DNA from 2 places in the Gilliamella sp. ESL0254 genome. Region 1 is predicted to be linked to the other one. Evidence: riboswitches for the same ligand, from Rfam matches in the RefSeq annotation. Region 1 holds a riboswitch; the other holds the start of a gene.
The links. Region 1 has a riboswitch for thiamine pyrophosphate ahead of thiM (hydroxyethylthiazole kinase). Riboswitches for the same ligand answer to the same signal wherever they lie in the genome.

Region 1 (8,460 bases):
TGAAATTAATCGTCGATAATATGAGTTGTCAACATTGTGTTAAAGCAATAACAAAAGCGATCAATGATATCGATCCAAAGGCAAAGGTGACTGTTGATTTAATCAAGCACGAAGTTGATATTGCAAATAGTACTATCTCTCAAGAAGCCGTAATTGATGCTGTTAACAACGCTGGCTATGACTTTGTTAGGATTGTGACACCTTAGCGAGTTTTTATCTCGTTATTTATATTGCTATTATTAGCAGGATATATAATATGAAAGAAAAAATATTGAGTATGACAATAGCTGTCGTAGTTTGGTTTGGTGCGGTTTTTTTTGTTAATGCTTATCAGATTGAGTGCCCACAAAAAATCGACGTTAAAGAAAAAGTAGAAAAAATGCCCGAAGGATGGGAGGTTTTTGAGAAAGATAGTCTGAGTAGCGCTTTTCATAGCATGATTGTTTATTATGATCATCCTTCTAGAATGGCGGTTTTAAAACCAGCAAAAGGAACGGTTGATGGTAAGAAACATGAGTTAATATGGGAAGTTAATCACTATACAGACGTTGAACCTTATTATGTTAGTTGCGCTTACAGTACAAGCAGAATTGAGTTAATAAAAAAAATTGATTTATCAATGAAAAGTTGTTGGGCTGACTACTCTAAAAATGAACAAGGAAAAAAAGGGACACTTACTTGTAGCACAAGTGAAGCAAAGAATCTGCATTAGTTAAGGTATGGGATTGGTTGTTATATACAATAGTTGACAACTTAAATCCCATTTAGTTTGTTTATTGTGCGATTACCACCAACGGTAAAAATGGTGTGTTGGTCCAATCCCTTTCCCTATATTTAAATCGTTAGCATGACTAATTGCGCCATGTAGATAATTTTTGGCTTGGGCTATTGCATCTGGCAAGCTGTTGTTAGGTAATAATGCGGCAATCGCTGCGGATAATGTGCAACCAGTGCCGTGTGTGTTTTTTGTTTGAATACGTGGGGCGGTTATTTTAACTGTGTTATTTTGAGTGATTAAATAATCAGGGCTTTCATTGCTGGGCAAATGTCCTCCTTTCATTAATACCGCTTTACAGCCTAACTTGAGTAATTCATGTCCTTGCTTTTGCATATCATCTTCGTTTTTTGCTTCGTCACAATCAAGTAGCGCGGCGGCTTCTGGTAGATTGGGAGTGATGATGGTTGCTAGGGGGAGTAAAAGTTCGCGAATGGCTGTGATGGCGTCAGGTTTTAGTAGCGAATGTCCCCCTTTGGCGACCATGACGGTGTCTAAGACGATGATCGGGATTGGATTGGTTTTTAGCAGGTGGTGGACGGTTGTGACAATCTCTTTATTCATGAGCATGCCCATTTTTACACTATCAATTTGAATATCTTGATAAAGCGTATTAAATTGGGCTTCAATAAATTCGGGTGAGATCGCTAATACCGCATCAACCCCTTGTGTGCTTTGTGCCGTTAAGGCCGTGATGACCGACATGCCATAGGCGCCGAGTGCAGAAAAGGTTTTTAAATCGGCTTGAATACCTGCGCCACCGCTAGGGTCAGATCCAGCAATGGTTAATGCAATTGTTGTCATAATAGTATTTCCTATTTAGCTTGTTTGATTTTGTTAATAAGCGATAACGTTGCTTGTTGAATATCTTTTTGGCCACAAATAGCCGAAACCACTGCAATACCGTCAATGCCTGTTTGGATGACATTAGTTACATTGTTTTCATCAATACCACCAATGGCAACAGCAGGGCGCTGCTTTAGTTCTACTAACTTGGTTAACTGTTCGGTTCCCAGTGCGGCCGTTGCATCTTTTTTGGTTGTTGTTGGAAAGATAGGACCAATACCAATATAATCAACCAGTTGCCAAGGAGTGGTATCAAGTTGTTGGCGATTAGATACTGAAAACCCTAACCATTTGTCTTTGCCAATAAGTTGGCGAGTGATATCGGCAGGTAAATCACTTTGTCCAATATGTACGCCATCGGCATTAACTGCTAAAGCAATATCGACATGATCATTTATAAATAATGGAATAGCTGTATCACTTAACGCTTCTTTCAATGCTAATGCTGCTTGATACCAATCTTTACCTGCCATTTCTTTTTCTGATCTTAACTGTATAGCGGTTACGCCGTTTTTGACAGCAATTTTTGTTGTATTGACCATACCACTAATACCACCACAGAGTAGTGGATCGAGCACTAAATAAAGGGTTAAATCCAATTGTTTTTTCATCTTCTATCCTTATTAAAGTGATGGATTAAATAGTGAGAGTTGATCTAATAGAGATACCGTAAAGGTGCCTAATCCTTGCTGTTTGTTGGCAAGTTCAGCGGATTTTTTCATCATAAAACATGCCGAGGCGGTAGCAGATAAAGGGTCAGGTGAATTGGCTATAAAAGCTGCTACCATGGCGGATAATGAACATCCTGTTCCCGTCACTTTCGTTAAAGCAATATCGCCCCCAGTTATGCTATATACGTTGTTACCGTTAGTGACATAGTCGATATCACCTGTCACTGCAACGATAGTTTGATATTTTTGCGCAAGCTCTTTGGCAGCGTTTAAAGCTGATTGGGTTGAGTCTTGACCATCAGGTCCTTTTGCCGATGAGTTTTGACCATTTAGTGTTAATATTTCTGAGGCATTACCACGTATTACCGTTGGTTTTAATGATAATAATTGATATGCAATTTCAGTACGATAATTAAGTGCAGGTCCTACCGCGACGGGATCGAGTACCCATGGTGTTTGTGTTTGCTGCGCTTTAGCTGCTGCTAATAACATACTTGTGACTATGTTGCTGTGAATGGTACCAATATTAATCAATAAACTATCGGCAATGGAAACAAATGCAGCAACTTCTTGCTCGGCAACAACCATTGCCGGTGATGCGCCAATAGCAAGTAGTATATTAGCGGTAAAATTTTGGACTACATCATTAGTTATGCAATGCACTAGTGGGCGTTGTTGTTTAACGTGGTGGATAAAAGAGGTTGCTTGGTTGGTTTTGAATGATTTGACTGTTGGCATATTTATTTCTTCCTTATTATCTGTGCATCTTGGGAAGAATTTGCCAATTTTGTGACTTGATGGCTTAGACTTCCCTACGCTGGCATAATCCAGATCAGGTTCAACGGGTAAAATCTCAGTTTTTTGTTGAAACAAAAAACACCCCGAGTCAAAATTTATTTGGTTATTATGAACTGACTATCTATTTTTAACAAGTTATTGTAATAATTTTTCGATGTCGGTAATTGCCTTTCTATCAGGTAAGAAGATGATAAGGTGATCGTTGTCTTCAATAGTTAGATCGGTATTGACAATAATGACATCCTCACCACGGACTACCGCCCCAATGGTTGCACCAGAAGGTATTTTTAAACTGTTAATATTTTTGCCAACCAGTCTTGATGTTTCACTATTACCATTGGCAACAATTTCGACAATTTCGGATTCACCTTGTCTTAATGAAACGACTTTAACAACGCCAGTTTGCCTTACATGGCTTAGTAGCTCTGAAATGGTAGCATGTTGTGGTGAAATTGCAATATCAATCACACTGTCATTAATTAGTTCAAGGTAGGCTTGGCGTTGAATCAATACAATTACTTTTTTAGCCCCCATCCTTTTGGCTAGCATGGATGACATGATATTGGATTCATCATCACTGGTGACAGCAATAAATAGATCAGTAAGTTCAACTTGTTCTTGTGAAAGCAATTCTTGATCCGATGATTCGCCGTGCAGAACTGTGGTATTAGTAAGTTGCTCAGCAATTAATTCGGCACGTTCGGCATTGCGTTCGATTAATTTTACTTGATAGTCGTTTTCTAAACGCTTTGCTAAAGTGACTGCCACGCCACCACCGCCACTAATGATGATTCTTTTATAAGGCTTTTCTAAGCGTTGTAACTCACTCGTCACAGCTTTGATATTAACTGGTGGGGTAATGAAATAAACCATATCACCGGCTTCAATTAGGGTTGATGCTAGTGGACGTATAAAGCGATTTTTGCGATAAATTGCGACAACCCGTGCTTCAACATGGGGTAAGTGCTCTTTAAGTCCAGACAGTTCACTGCCAACTAAAGCACCGCCATAATAGGCGGTAACGGCCACCAAACAGACTCGATTGTCATAAAAAGACGCAAATTGTAGCGCCCCCGGATATTGTACTAATTGACTAATATGATTAGTGATAAGGTTTTCTGGAGCAATAATATGATCGATGTTTATACAGTTTTTGTTGAAGCAGGAGTAATTTTCGTCATTGTATTCAGGCTCTCTAATACGTGCTACTTTTTGTGGAATGTGAAACATCACATGCCCAATCTGGCAGGCTATCATGTTGATTTCATCAGAATTAGTAACGGCAACAAGCATATCGGCTGATTCAGCGCCAGCGTCTTTTAGTACTTGTGGATAGGACGATTTACCACAAATCACCTGTAAATCAAAACGTTCTTGTAGTGATTGTAATTTATCATGGTTTTCATCAACCACTGTGACATCGTTTTGTTTTTCGGTAACGAGATATTCAGCAAGCGCACTACCTGTTTGTCCTGCACCGAGAATAATAATCTTCATAACTAATCCGTATATTTACATGGCTTTAATTATTGACAGTTTTTTTAGTCTGTTAAAGCCATTGCATACTGTTTTATTTTTAGTGATAATCCGCTAGTGATTTGGTAATTATACAAAACCGATTGCATCATAGACCTTTTTCAATGTTGGTTCGGCTTTTGAACGTGCTTTTTCGGCACCTTCTTGCATGATTGAAAATAAGTAACTTTCGTCATCACGATACTCATGATATTTGGTTTGCAAGGTGGTTAGCATGTCAATAACTTGCGTTGCTACTTCGGTTTTTAAGTGACCATACATTTTACCTTCAAACTCTTTTTCAAGTTCGGCAATCGGTTTTCCAGTGACACCTGTCAAAATATCAAGCAGGTTTGAAACGCCAGCTTTATTTTTTATGTCGTAACGCACCGCTGGTGGTTCGTCAGAATCGGTCATTGCTCGTTTGATTTTCTTTTCGATCTCTTTAGGATTTTCAAGTAAGCCAATGACGTTATTGCGGTTTTCGTCTGATTTGGACATTTTTTTTGTTGGTTCTTGCAATGACATAACGCGGGCGCCTACTTTGGCAATAAATGGTTCTGGAACAGTAAAAATATCGCCATAAAGTGCATTAAAGCGCATAGCAATATCGCGCGATAATTCAAGATGTTGTTTTTGATCGTCGCCCACAGGTACTAAGTTGGCTTGATAAAGCAAAATATCGGCAGCCATCAGTACTGGGTAATCAAATAAACCGGCATTGATGTTTTCAGAATGACGAGACGATTTATCTTTAAATTGAGTCATACGGCTGAGTTCGCCAAAATAGGTGTAACAATTTAATGCCCAGCCTAATTCGGCATGTGCTGGGACGTGTGATTGTACAAAAATAGTGCTCTTTTTGGGATCAATACCGCAAGCTAAATAAAGCGCTAGTGTATCTAATGTGGCTTTGCGTAGTTTGTTGGGATCTTGGCGTACAGTGATCGCATGTTGATTGACGATACAATAAACGCAATCATATTCACCTTGCAGAGCCACCCAATTTTTTAATGCACCTAAATAGTTGCCAAGTGTTAGTTCTCCTGATGGCTGAGCGCCACTAAATACAATCGGTTTACTCATAATTTGTTCCTAATTTATGCTAATTATTTTTTTGCATCAGCTTTTGGCTGAGGTAATAATGTTAATATCTCTTTAAAATCATCCAATAAAAAATCAGGATTGCTAGTAGCAATCGAAACGCCATAGTTATAGCCATAGCTTAACGCAACGGTTGGGCAATTGGCATTTTGTGCTGCAGTGATGTCGTTTTTAGAATCGCCAACAAATAGAAGTTGATCACTAAACAGTCCAAAGGTTGCCATAACTTGATATAAAGGTGCTGGGTGTGGCTTTAATTTAATGACATCGCCCCCACCAAGTACTAATGAAAAGTACTCTTTTATACCTAAAGAAGTCAGTAAGGCTGGCAAAAATTGTGCCGGCTTATTGGTGACTAATGCCAATGGGTATTGGCTGTCATGCAGTGTTTTTAAGGTTGCTTTGACGTGAGGGAATAACTTGGTTTCGGCATCCATTACTTTATTATAATGTTGATTGAAAAGGTTTTTTGCTTTTGAAAAAAGTTCGCCAGAAGGCGTTGTGCCAATTGCATTAAATACCCGTTCCAACATGATATCAATACCATTACCTACAAAGTTTTTGATCTGTTCGTTGCTGATTGTCGGTAGGGTTAAGTCGGCCAACATTTTTTGTGCCGCTAGTGCAAGCCCGGGTACGCTATCAACAAGGGTACCGTCTAAATCAAAGGCGATTGCTTGAATGTCATTTAGTTTATGCATGTGTCACTCCTGCTAACTCTTTACGCATTGCATCAATAACAGCTTTATAATTCGGTTGGTTAAATATGGCTGATCCAGCAACAAACATGTCTGCGCCTGCTTTGGCTATTTCTGCAATATTTTCGACTTTTACGCCGCCATCAACTTCTAAACGAATATCGCGCCCAGACTCTATAATACGCTGTTTTACTTGTTGTATTTTTTTGATGGTGGAAGGTATAAACGATTGCCCACCAAAGCCTGGATTAACGCTCATAAGTAAAATGATGTCAATTTTTTCTATAATATAATCTAGACAATTAAGCGGTGTTGCTGGGTTGAGTACAATACCGGCTGTGCAACCATGATCTTTAATTAACTGTAATGAACGATCCAAATGTACAGTAGCTTCTGGGTGAATGGATATGTTGGTTGCGCCTGCTTTGGCAAAAGCGGTGATGAGTTCTTCAACCGGTGATACCATTAAATGGACGTCAATAGGTGCAGTAATGCCATATTCTCGCAGTGCTTTACAAAACATGGCTCCCATTGTGAGGTTTGGTACAAAATGGTTATCCATGACATCGAAATGGATAACATCGGCTCCTGCATCGAGCACTTTTTGAGTGTCTTCACCAAGACGAGCAAAATTAGCTGATAATATTGATGGCGCAATAATGTATTTTTTCATAACCTACCTCTAATAACTTTCATTATAGTTAAGCCTGTTTATGGCTTTTTATATAATGCTAAAATCTCATCGATTTTTTTGCGACCTTCACCTGCGCAACTAATTGAGCGTCGCATTTCTGCTCGATATAGTTGACTTGCTTTGCTGTAAAGGGTCATTGTGTAATCAGTATAATGATTAGACACTAGCACTGGTATATTTTTTTTATATGCCATGTTTTCGGCTAATTTTGATAAGTTTTTATGCTCTTCAAATCCAAATATATTTGAATAATAAGCTGTAAAACCCGCTGATTCATTTGGGGATATATAGGGCGGATCACAATAAATTACTGAATTTTGTTTTGCTTGCTTCATTACTTCGTAATAAGGTGCACAAATAAACTGGGCCCTTTGCGCTTTTTCTGCAAAAAAATAGAGTTCTTTTTCTGGAAAATAAATGGTTTTATAACGTCCGAATGGTACGTTAAATAGCCCCCTATTATTATAACGGCATAGACCGTTGTAACAATGTCGATTTAAATAGACAAATAAGAGTGATCTAAAATATTGGTCTTGACTACCATTGAATACATCACGCAACTGATAAAATGCATCAGGGTGGTTATTTTGAGCAGTAAATAGCAATCTAAGGTCATGAATAAACTTATCAGGACTCGATTGTAATAATTTAAATAATGAAATTAAGTCATGATTGATATCCGCTAAAATATAACTTTTGTAGTTAGTATTTAAAAACACGGAGCCAGCGCCGACAAAAGGTTCAATCAGTTGATCGCCTTCTGGTAGATACCGTTTAATTGTGTCTACAAGCTCATATTTTCCTCCAGCCCATTTTAAAAAGGCTCGTCGCTTCTTCAACGGATACTCCTGTTTGTCTTTGCTCGGATAAATAAACGATATCCTTGATTATTTTGCTGCTTTTTCTTTATTAATCGTTGCACCAGATTTAACCCATGGTTTGTCTTTTTGCAGTGCACTTGGTAAAGACTTAATTGCTTTATGTGCTTCTTCAGATGATGAGTAATTGCCTTTTATTAAAATATACCATTTTTCATTATTACGTTTAGTTTCATAAATTTGGTAATTAGTTATTTTATGTTGGTTAATAAATTTTTTTAGCCCATCAGCTGATTTAGATGCAGTAAGCTGTATGCTATAACTGTTATCTTTTAGCTTTAAATTATTTGTCGTAGTTACATTTTTATCAGGTTTATGATGAGATGTTTTTCCATTGATGTTGCCTCTATTTTCTCTAGTTTTAGCCGGATTTGCTTTAATGTTATTTGAATTTTCAACACCATTTGTATTGGATGGAGGTATAACCGGATTGGTTGGTACCTCTGGTCTATCTTTTAGATTGCCATTTGAGTTTAAATTA
Region 2 (8,460 bases), 930 kb from region 1:
TAATCAGAATCACAACTAATTTAATACTCAAATACTGCTGAATAAACTCACTAGACTCAGCAAAGTTTGATTCCGCCATAATAAAAAAGACACTTTGCGAAAATTCCTGTCGATAAATAATAAAATATCCAACAGAAATCAAAGACAAACTGCCCACAATCATTCCAAAAACAGTCGCAATCCTCCGCGTATAGTTAGGAAAAATTAAAACAGGAATAAGCCAAATCAAACTATAAATAATAGAATCACGCAATCCAATAACATTAGAATGACCAGAAAAGAAAATATACAATTGCAACGCACTAGAAAAATAAGTAAAAAATAGAATATTAAAGATAAGTGCTGATCGACTAAAAGAACGATTTGCTTTGGTGTTTTGCATAGATATTAAATAAGTTTGTTATTAATTATTAAAAATAATCTACGCAAAATAGATTAATAAAACCTTAAGACATAAAAATTTTTATTTAAATAATAAGTTATCAACAAAGAATAATCGTGAATTAATTTAGATGAATAATAGATAAATAGACAGCTAAAGACCTTTATTTAGCCCTTAACAACGACTATTTATTGAAAATTAAACCCCAACATTTTGGCAATGTGACTATTTTCAGGTTGTTTTAGCTGTTTTGGCAAACCATTAAAAACAATCTGCCCATTATCCACAACCAAACAACGCGAAAAGTAACTGAGCGAATCATCAAGGTAATGCGATATCATCATTAATGTTAAATTAAACTTATCACAAATTTGATTAACTAGCGCTAGCATTTCATAACGTAAAGCTTGATCAAGCGCTGAAAAAGGCTCATCCAATAATAAAATAGGCCGATGCTGAATTAAACAACGCGCAAGTGCCACTCGCTGGCGTTGCCCACCTGATAACTGTTCTGGATATCGTTTGCCAAATCCATCCAGTCCTACTTGAATTAAAATGTCACAAATAGTCTGTTGCTCAGCTACCGTTAACTTTAATGATGGCTTAAGTCCTAAAGCAATATTTTGTTCAACGGTTAAGTGACTAAATAAATTGTTATCTTGAAACAACATTGATACAGGGCGTTTACCAGGAAGTAAGTTATTTGCGTATTGTTTATTAAGAATGATATCGCCCGATTTTGGATGAATAAATCCAGCAATTAAATTTAATAAAGTACTTTTACCTGCACCGCTAGGCCCAACAATAACGACGCGTTCTTTTGCTACTATAGCAATATCAAAATGTACTTTAAAATTATCATATTGATAATTAATGTGATTCAGTTCGATCATAATCTATCACAACCAACAAACTAAAAGATAATATTAACAATAATGCAGCCGTTACGGTACTTTCTTGATAATAATAATGCGATATTTGCTCATATAAATAGTAGGGTAACGTAATGACTGACTGCCCACCAAATAACGCAATAATACCAAAATCACCTAATGATAATATGGCTGAAAAAGCAAAGCTCTGAATGATTAATTTTTTTAGCGCTTTGTATTCGATCAAATAAAAATGCAACAAACCATCAATATTGAGTGATTGAGTTAATTGCCAGTAGCGTGCGGTCACATCATACATTGGTGCGGCAAGATTTTTTAATACAAAAGGTAATGCCATTAAGCCATTACACAACATAATTAAGCCACACACAAATACAGAACTATACGCGTAGGGAAATAACAATAAAAACAGACCCGATGCCAGTGCCATGCTTGGAATAATTAAAATCAGCGATCCCACTAACATTAATCGATTGCTCCACTGCGTGTGCTGGTTAATCAATAGGCGACTGTTGGTATAAAGTAATAATAAAGCAAGTAGCATAGCAATCATTGCCGATCCCAAAGCAATTAATACCGAAAACATAACAGCGTGTTGGAAAGCTGCCGTTAAAAATGACCACTTAAAAAAATAAATCCCTTCAATAATTATGGTGATGATGGGCAGCACAATAAATAGCCCACCAATAACAATAATCAACATACTCAACAACACTAAGTGAAACGAAACTGGCACGCAATAATTTTGCCTAACGTAGTTCACACTAAGTCTTTTGTTATAATTTGTTTTTTGCATCAACCGCATAAAACTAACACAACAAACTAACTGCAAACAGGCTAAAAATACAGCTTGTATCAAATCAAACTCACGAATAGATTGATAAATAGCCACTTCAATTGTGGAATATTTTGGTCCACCACCAAGCGTTAATACTATGGCAAAACTCGAAAAACAAAGCATAAAAATAAGCGATGCCATCGGGAACAATTGCCGACGTAGTAGCGGCCATTCAACCAATTTAAAATAAGTAAAACTCGAAAAATTTAACTGCGTTGCTAACTGTTTGTGTGCGACAGGCACGTTATTTAATGTTTGGTAAAATAAACAACAAGCATACGGAAAATTAAGAAACACATGCGCAAGTAATATACCTTTTAAACCGTAAATGGATGTAATAAATGGTAATCCCAAACAATTGAACACCCCTGCCAATAAGCCATGTTTTCCGTAAACAGACAGCAGCCCCGTTACCACAACAAGGGTAGGTAAAATGAAGGTAATTGGCATTATGCGTAACAATAACCGTTTACCCCAAAAATTGACCATTGATAAAGCTTTCGCCATGACTATTGCAGATAAAATAGATAATAATGTCGATAGCGTTGCTTGAAATACTGTTATCCAAATCAAATGCATTAAATAACTATCAAAATAGACAGTTAAATTATTAGACTTAATAGCGACCAAGCAAAGTGCACATAGCGCTGTGCCTAATACAATTAAGATGAAGCTTGCAGCGCTAAAACCAGGAAGTAATGTTCTTAATTTCAACATTAGACTAAATAAAACTACTTACTAATGGTGGATTTCCATTCACGTACCCACGCTTTTTGATTCTGTTCAACTTGCTTGGCATCAAACTCAAGCGCTTTATCAACTGGCTTAATTTGCTGAAAAGCGTCAGGTAATGGAATATTAATAATCGGATACATGAAATTTTTTTCAGCAAATTGGCGCTGTACCTCAGGGGTTAATAAATATCTCAAAAATGAACGTGCAAGCTCCGGTTGCTGACTGTACTTAGTGATGCCAGCAACTTCAACTTGACGATAATGACCTTCGTCAAAAATAGCCGCAGCATAACGATGATCATTATTATTCATAATATGAGCCACAGGTGAAGTGCTATAACTAAGCACAAAATCAGCTTCACCTTTTAAAAATAGACCGTAAGCTTCGCTCCAACCTTTGGTCACAGTCACAGTATTGTTAGCTATTTTTTGCCATGCAGATGCCGCATCATCACCATATATATTCTTTATCCAAAATAATAAACCTAAGCCAGGTGTACTCGTTCTTGGATCTTGATAAATAATCTTCCAATTGGCTTTATTATCAACTAATTCATGCATAGTGCGTGGCGGGTTACTAATCTTTTGCTGATCATAAATAAAGGCAAAATAACCAAAATCATAAGGCATAAAATTACTATCCCACCAGTCGGTATTTAAATTATTTGGCTTACTGATTTGATGAGGAATAACAATACCTGCCTGTTTGGCTTGATCTAAAAGGTTATTGTCTAACCCTAAGATCACATCGGCATTGGTTCTATCACCCTCAAGACGAATTCGATTTAAAACCGCCACCCCATCGCCTAATGCAACAATTTCAAGTTGGCAGTCGCACTGCGCTTCAAAGCCCTTTTCAATCGCCTGACCTGGTCCCCATTCTGAAATAAACGAATTATAACTATAAACAATCAAAGTAGGTTTTTCGCTAGTAGCATTGGCATTGTTGACCACAAAAAGTGCAAACAAGCCTAAAGGTAATAAAACATTCTTAAAAAACATTTTGCCTCCAAAATAGCAAATAAAAGACAAAAGGTTTGAGCAGATACAATAAACTCAAATCCCTCCGCTGGCATGATCCAGTTCAGGTTCGACGGGTTATGTTAGCCAATCTAACATTCTCAGCCCTACTGGGCACCCCGTTGAGAACGTCGAGTAGTTTAGAGGTTAGCGTGAGGATTGTAAACAACGAAAGTGACCAAGAGTGTATGTTTGCGTTTTTTTTTAAACACCAAAACAAAAATATGATTAAATTCGATATCTTTTTAGACATTTTTTAGTTGGTTAAATGGTTTTCATTATGGTTCCCTATTCGTAGTCTTGTTGATTTGTTAGATGTCGCAACCTTCCCAACTGCGTATAAACGATTGATTTTTTTGAAAAGATGAAAATAAAAACTTCAATAAAATCAATACCTTTTCTGACTGATTTTTAGCAAAAAAACTTCCTAAATTGAACGTAATCTTCATGACTATTTTGATCACCAAACAGCAAACGTCCGAAACCACTACAAATAACTGACAATCAATCTACAAATAAAAAACAGTTAGAAAAATATTTGATTTTATTATTTTTTTTATTTTAAAATAAAAAAACTTACTCAAACCAAATCATTGACGCCATCCGCCCTGTTTGATTTTCCCGACGGTATGAAAAAAACTTATCTTGTTCAGTATAAGTACAAAAATCCCCTCCAAAAATCTTAGTTACTCCCATTGCTTGTAAGCGTTGTTTAGCAATTAAGTAAAGGTCGGCTAGGTATTTTTGTTCAGCAGGGTTGATTAATTTAAAGGCAATTTTTGCATTGCGGTCGACTTTTTCAAATTGTTCCTTGACATCAATACCAACTTCGAATTTTTTGGCACTGATCGCTGGCCCAAGCCATGCGATGATGTTTGACGGTGGCGAGACAAATTTTTTGACTGTTTCTTCCAGTATTCCGTTACATAATCCTCGCCAGCCGGCATGTGCTGCCGCAACTTCGTCACCATTAGTTGTACAAAACAAGACTGGCATACAATCGGCAGTAAGTACTACGCTCACTTGTTTGGGTTGATGAGTATAAGATGCGTCGGCTTCTATCGTTTGGTTAGGAATGTTGCCTGTTGCTGTTTGTAAAGCAATTTGCGATATATCCAGCGCTATGGTGCTGTGGGTTTGAGTTAGCCAATAAGGTTCGCTGGGTATCTGTTCGGTTTGTATTAGGCGCTGGCGGTTTTGCGCTATGTGCTCTAAATTATCGCCTGTTCGACTCCCCATATTTAAGCTCGCAAATGGTGCCATACTAACACCGCCTGTTCGTGTTGTGGTGAGGGCATGGACGTTTTTGGGTGCTGTCCAATATGGGTAAATCGATTTTATCATGTTGGTTACCAGTCTAGTTCATCTTTGTGCTGTTCAGTGTCTTCTTGCAAAGCTTGAATTAACGTTTGCATGTCTTGCGGTATTGGTGCATTCCATTGCATGAGTTCTCCTGTAATGGGATGATACAGGCGTAACATGGTGGCATGTAATGCTTGGCGGTCAAAGTCACGCAAGGTTTGAATAAACGATTCACTTGCGCCTTTGGGCGGCCTTGGGCGCCCACCATAAAGTGGATCGCCAATTAATGGATGGGCAATATGTGCCATATGTACACGAATTTGGTGAGTACGACCTGTTTCTAAGCGTAAGCGTAATCGGGTATGTAAGCGGTACTTTTCCATCACTCGGTAGTGTGTAACCGCAGGTTTGCCGGTCGGGAATACTGCCATATGGGTACGTTTGGTTGGGTGGCGGGTGATGGGTTGATCTACTGTGCCCCCTGCTGTAATAATGCCCATAGCAACTGCCTCATATTCACGGGTGATTTCGCGGTGTTGAAGTGCATCAACTAAATGAGTTTGGGCATTAATGGTTTTAGCAACAACCATAAGGCCTGTGGTATCTTTGTCCAGTCGATGAACAATACCAGCACGCGGTACACGCGCGATGTTAGGATGATAATGTAATAAAGCATTTAATACCGTACCATCCGGATTACCTGCACCGGGGTGTACGACTAAATCACGCGGTTTGTTGATAACTAATATGTCGTCATCTTCATAAACAATATCAAGTTTTATATCTTCAGGTTGGTGATAGGTTTCTTCTTCGATTTCGGCATTAATTGCGATTTTTTCACCACCTAAAACCCTTTCTTTGGGTTTATTAACTATATTGTTATTAACAGTGACTTTATTATTGACGATCCAATCTTTTATTCTTGATCGTGAATAATCAGGGAAAAGCTCTGACAAAGCTTGATCTAAGCGCATCCCTAATTGGTGTTGTTCAATTTCGGTTGATAATTTTAACTCATGCATGTGTAATTTATCTATTTTAAGCTGTTTTATTTTAGAGTATTATATACCAATCATCGCCTTTTATGTTTAATTATATTTGGATTGAAAACTGAATGAAATTGCGCTTACACTCTTTGTTAGCTATCGCTTTAACTGGCATGCTAATTGGTTGTACTTCTTCTAAGCCAGATGTTGAAAATGTACCCGAAATTGAGCTTTACAATAAAGCTAAATCAGAGCTTGAAAATGGGAATATAAAATCCAGTATTAAAGTATTAGAGTCCATGGATAAAAATTATCCATTTGGCCCTTATTCACAACAAGTGCAACTTGATTTGATTTATGCTTATTATAAGTCTGCCGATTTGCCATTGGCGATTGCCTCAATTGACCGATTTTTAAAGTTGAATCCGACACATCAAAATATTGACTGGGTTATTTATATGCGTGGCCTTTCAAATATGGCGCAAGATGACAATATGATCCAAGGTTGGTTTAATGTTGATCGTTCAGATCGCGATGCTGATTACGCGGCAGCTGCGTTTAAGGATTTTACCTATTTAGTGTCTAGCTTCCCTAGTAGCCAGTACGCTGCCGATGCACAAAAACGTCTTGTATTTTTGAAAAACCGATTAGCGCGCTATCAGCTAAAAGTAGCTCAATTTTATACTAAACGTGGCGCTTATGTAGCAGTAATTAACCGTGTGACTGACATGCTATCGACGTTCCCAGATACCGATTCAACAAAAGAAGCGTTGCTGTTAATGCGTAATGCTTATAATGAATTAGGGTTAGTCAATGAAACACAAAAAGTCGATCAACTAATTCAAGCTAACCTTGAAAACATGCCAAAAGAAGAGCAACGTTCATTTTTATCACGCTTCACTAGCGTTTTTAATGGCGGTTAGGCTGTTTTAGATTTGACTTCCACCCATTAATAATTCTGCATAATATAATTGCTATTTAAGTTTGATTAAATGGCAATTAATTAGCAAATTAAAATGGAACATTGTTAGCTGAAGCTTTACAAAATATTAATTCCATTGTTGTCTATATTAGAGAAAACAATATGTGGAATACAAAAGTTATTATCTCATACTCTATAGCCATATTTTAAACTAACTCTTGATTCACATATCGTTTGTAAAACGTGTCAATAACCAATACAATTAGCAACATATTTTTATTAGCAATAATAGATAGGACATTAACTCGTCATGCAAGAACAATACCGCCCAGATGAAATCGAAGCCACTGTGCAAAAACATTGGCAAGAAAATAAAACCTTTCACGTTACCGAAGATCCATCAAAAGAAAAATATTACTGCTTATCGATGCTACCTTACCCGTCTGGGCGTTTGCATCTTGGTCATGTTCGCAACTACACCATTGGCGATACCATTTCACGTTACCAACGTTTAAATGGTAAAAATGTACTACAACCAATTGGTTGGGATGCGTTTGGCTTACCTGCTGAAGGGGCTGCTGTTAAAAATAATACTGCACCTGCAAAATGGACATACGAAAATATTGCCTATATGAAAAAGCAATTGCAGCTTTTAGGATTCGGTTATGATTGGGATCGCGAAGTAACAACTTGCCGTCCAGAATATTATAAATGGGAACAATGGTTTTTTACCAAGTTATACGAAAAAGGTCTAGTTTATAAAAAAACATCCGCAGTTAACTGGTGTCCAAATGACCAAACCGTACTTGCTAATGAGCAAGTGGTTGAAGGTTGCTGTTGGCGTTGTAGTACACCCGTTGAACGTAAAGAGATCCCACAATGGTTTATTAAAATCACCGAATATGCCGAAGAGCTACTTAATGATTTAGATACCTTAGAGAGCTGGCCAGAGCAAGTTAAAACTATGCAACGTAACTGGATTGGTCGTTCTGAAGGGGTTGAGTTTGATTTTTCTGTTGAAAATTATGCCGATAAATTACGCGTTTATACAACGCGCCCTGATACTTTAATGGGGGTGAGCTTTGTCTCAGTTGCCGCAGAGCATCCTCTTGCACAATTAGCAGCAAAAAACGATCCTAAAATTGCTGAATTTGTTGCTGAATGTAAAAATACCAAAACAGCCGAAGCCGATATGGCAACCATGGAAAAGAAAGGTATTGCAACGGGCTTTTATGCTATCCACCCATTAACAGGAAAAAAAGTCCCTGTTTGGATTGCTAACTTTGTATTAATTGAATATGGCACTGGTGCCGTCATGGCCGTACCGGGGCACGATGAGCGCGATTATGAATTTGCCTCAAAATATAATTTACCAATTAATCC

Region 2: it holds a riboswitch for thiamine pyrophosphate, as region 1 does, so the genes downstream of both, thiB (thiamine ABC transporter substrate binding subunit) here and thiM (hydroxyethylthiazole kinase) in region 1, are expected to answer to the same signal.

What each region holds. Positions count from the first base shown of each region.
Region 1 is NZ_JAAEDU010000001.1:1,245,086-1,253,545, reverse strand. It holds gene GYX25_RS05870 (heavy-metal-associated domain-containing protein) at 1-206, shown strand, start outside; gene GYX25_RS05865 (STY0301 family protein) at 257-712, shown strand; gene thiD (bifunctional hydroxymethylpyrimidine kinase/phosphomethylpyrimidine kinase) at 785-1,579, opposite strand; gene thiE (thiamine phosphate synthase) at 1,591-2,232, opposite strand; gene thiM (hydroxyethylthiazole kinase) at 2,245-3,030, opposite strand; TPP riboswitch at 3,085-3,186, opposite strand; gene trkA (Trk system potassium transporter TrkA) at 3,226-4,587, opposite strand; gene trpS (tryptophan--tRNA ligase) at 4,696-5,691, opposite strand; gene GYX25_RS05835 (phosphoglycolate phosphatase) at 5,715-6,410, opposite strand; gene rpe (ribulose-phosphate 3-epimerase) at 6,403-7,080, opposite strand; gene GYX25_RS05825 (Dam family site-specific DNA-(adenine-N6)-methyltransferase) at 7,119-7,940, opposite strand; gene GYX25_RS05820 (SPOR domain-containing protein) at 7,989-8,460, opposite strand, start outside.
Region 2 is NZ_JAAEDU010000001.1:316,140-324,599, reverse strand. It holds gene cptA (phosphoethanolamine transferase CptA) at 1-382, opposite strand, end outside; gene thiQ (thiamine ABC transporter ATP-binding protein ThiQ) at 571-1,275, opposite strand; gene thiP (thiamine/thiamine pyrophosphate ABC transporter permease) at 1,253-2,830, opposite strand; gene thiB (thiamine ABC transporter substrate binding subunit) at 2,845-3,849, opposite strand; TPP riboswitch at 3,891-3,999, opposite strand; gene pgeF (peptidoglycan editing factor PgeF) at 4,444-5,208, opposite strand; gene rluD (23S rRNA pseudouridine(1911/1915/1917) synthase RluD) at 5,217-6,191, opposite strand; gene bamD (outer membrane protein assembly factor BamD) at 6,284-7,078, shown strand; gene leuS (leucine--tRNA ligase) at 7,388-8,460, shown strand, end outside.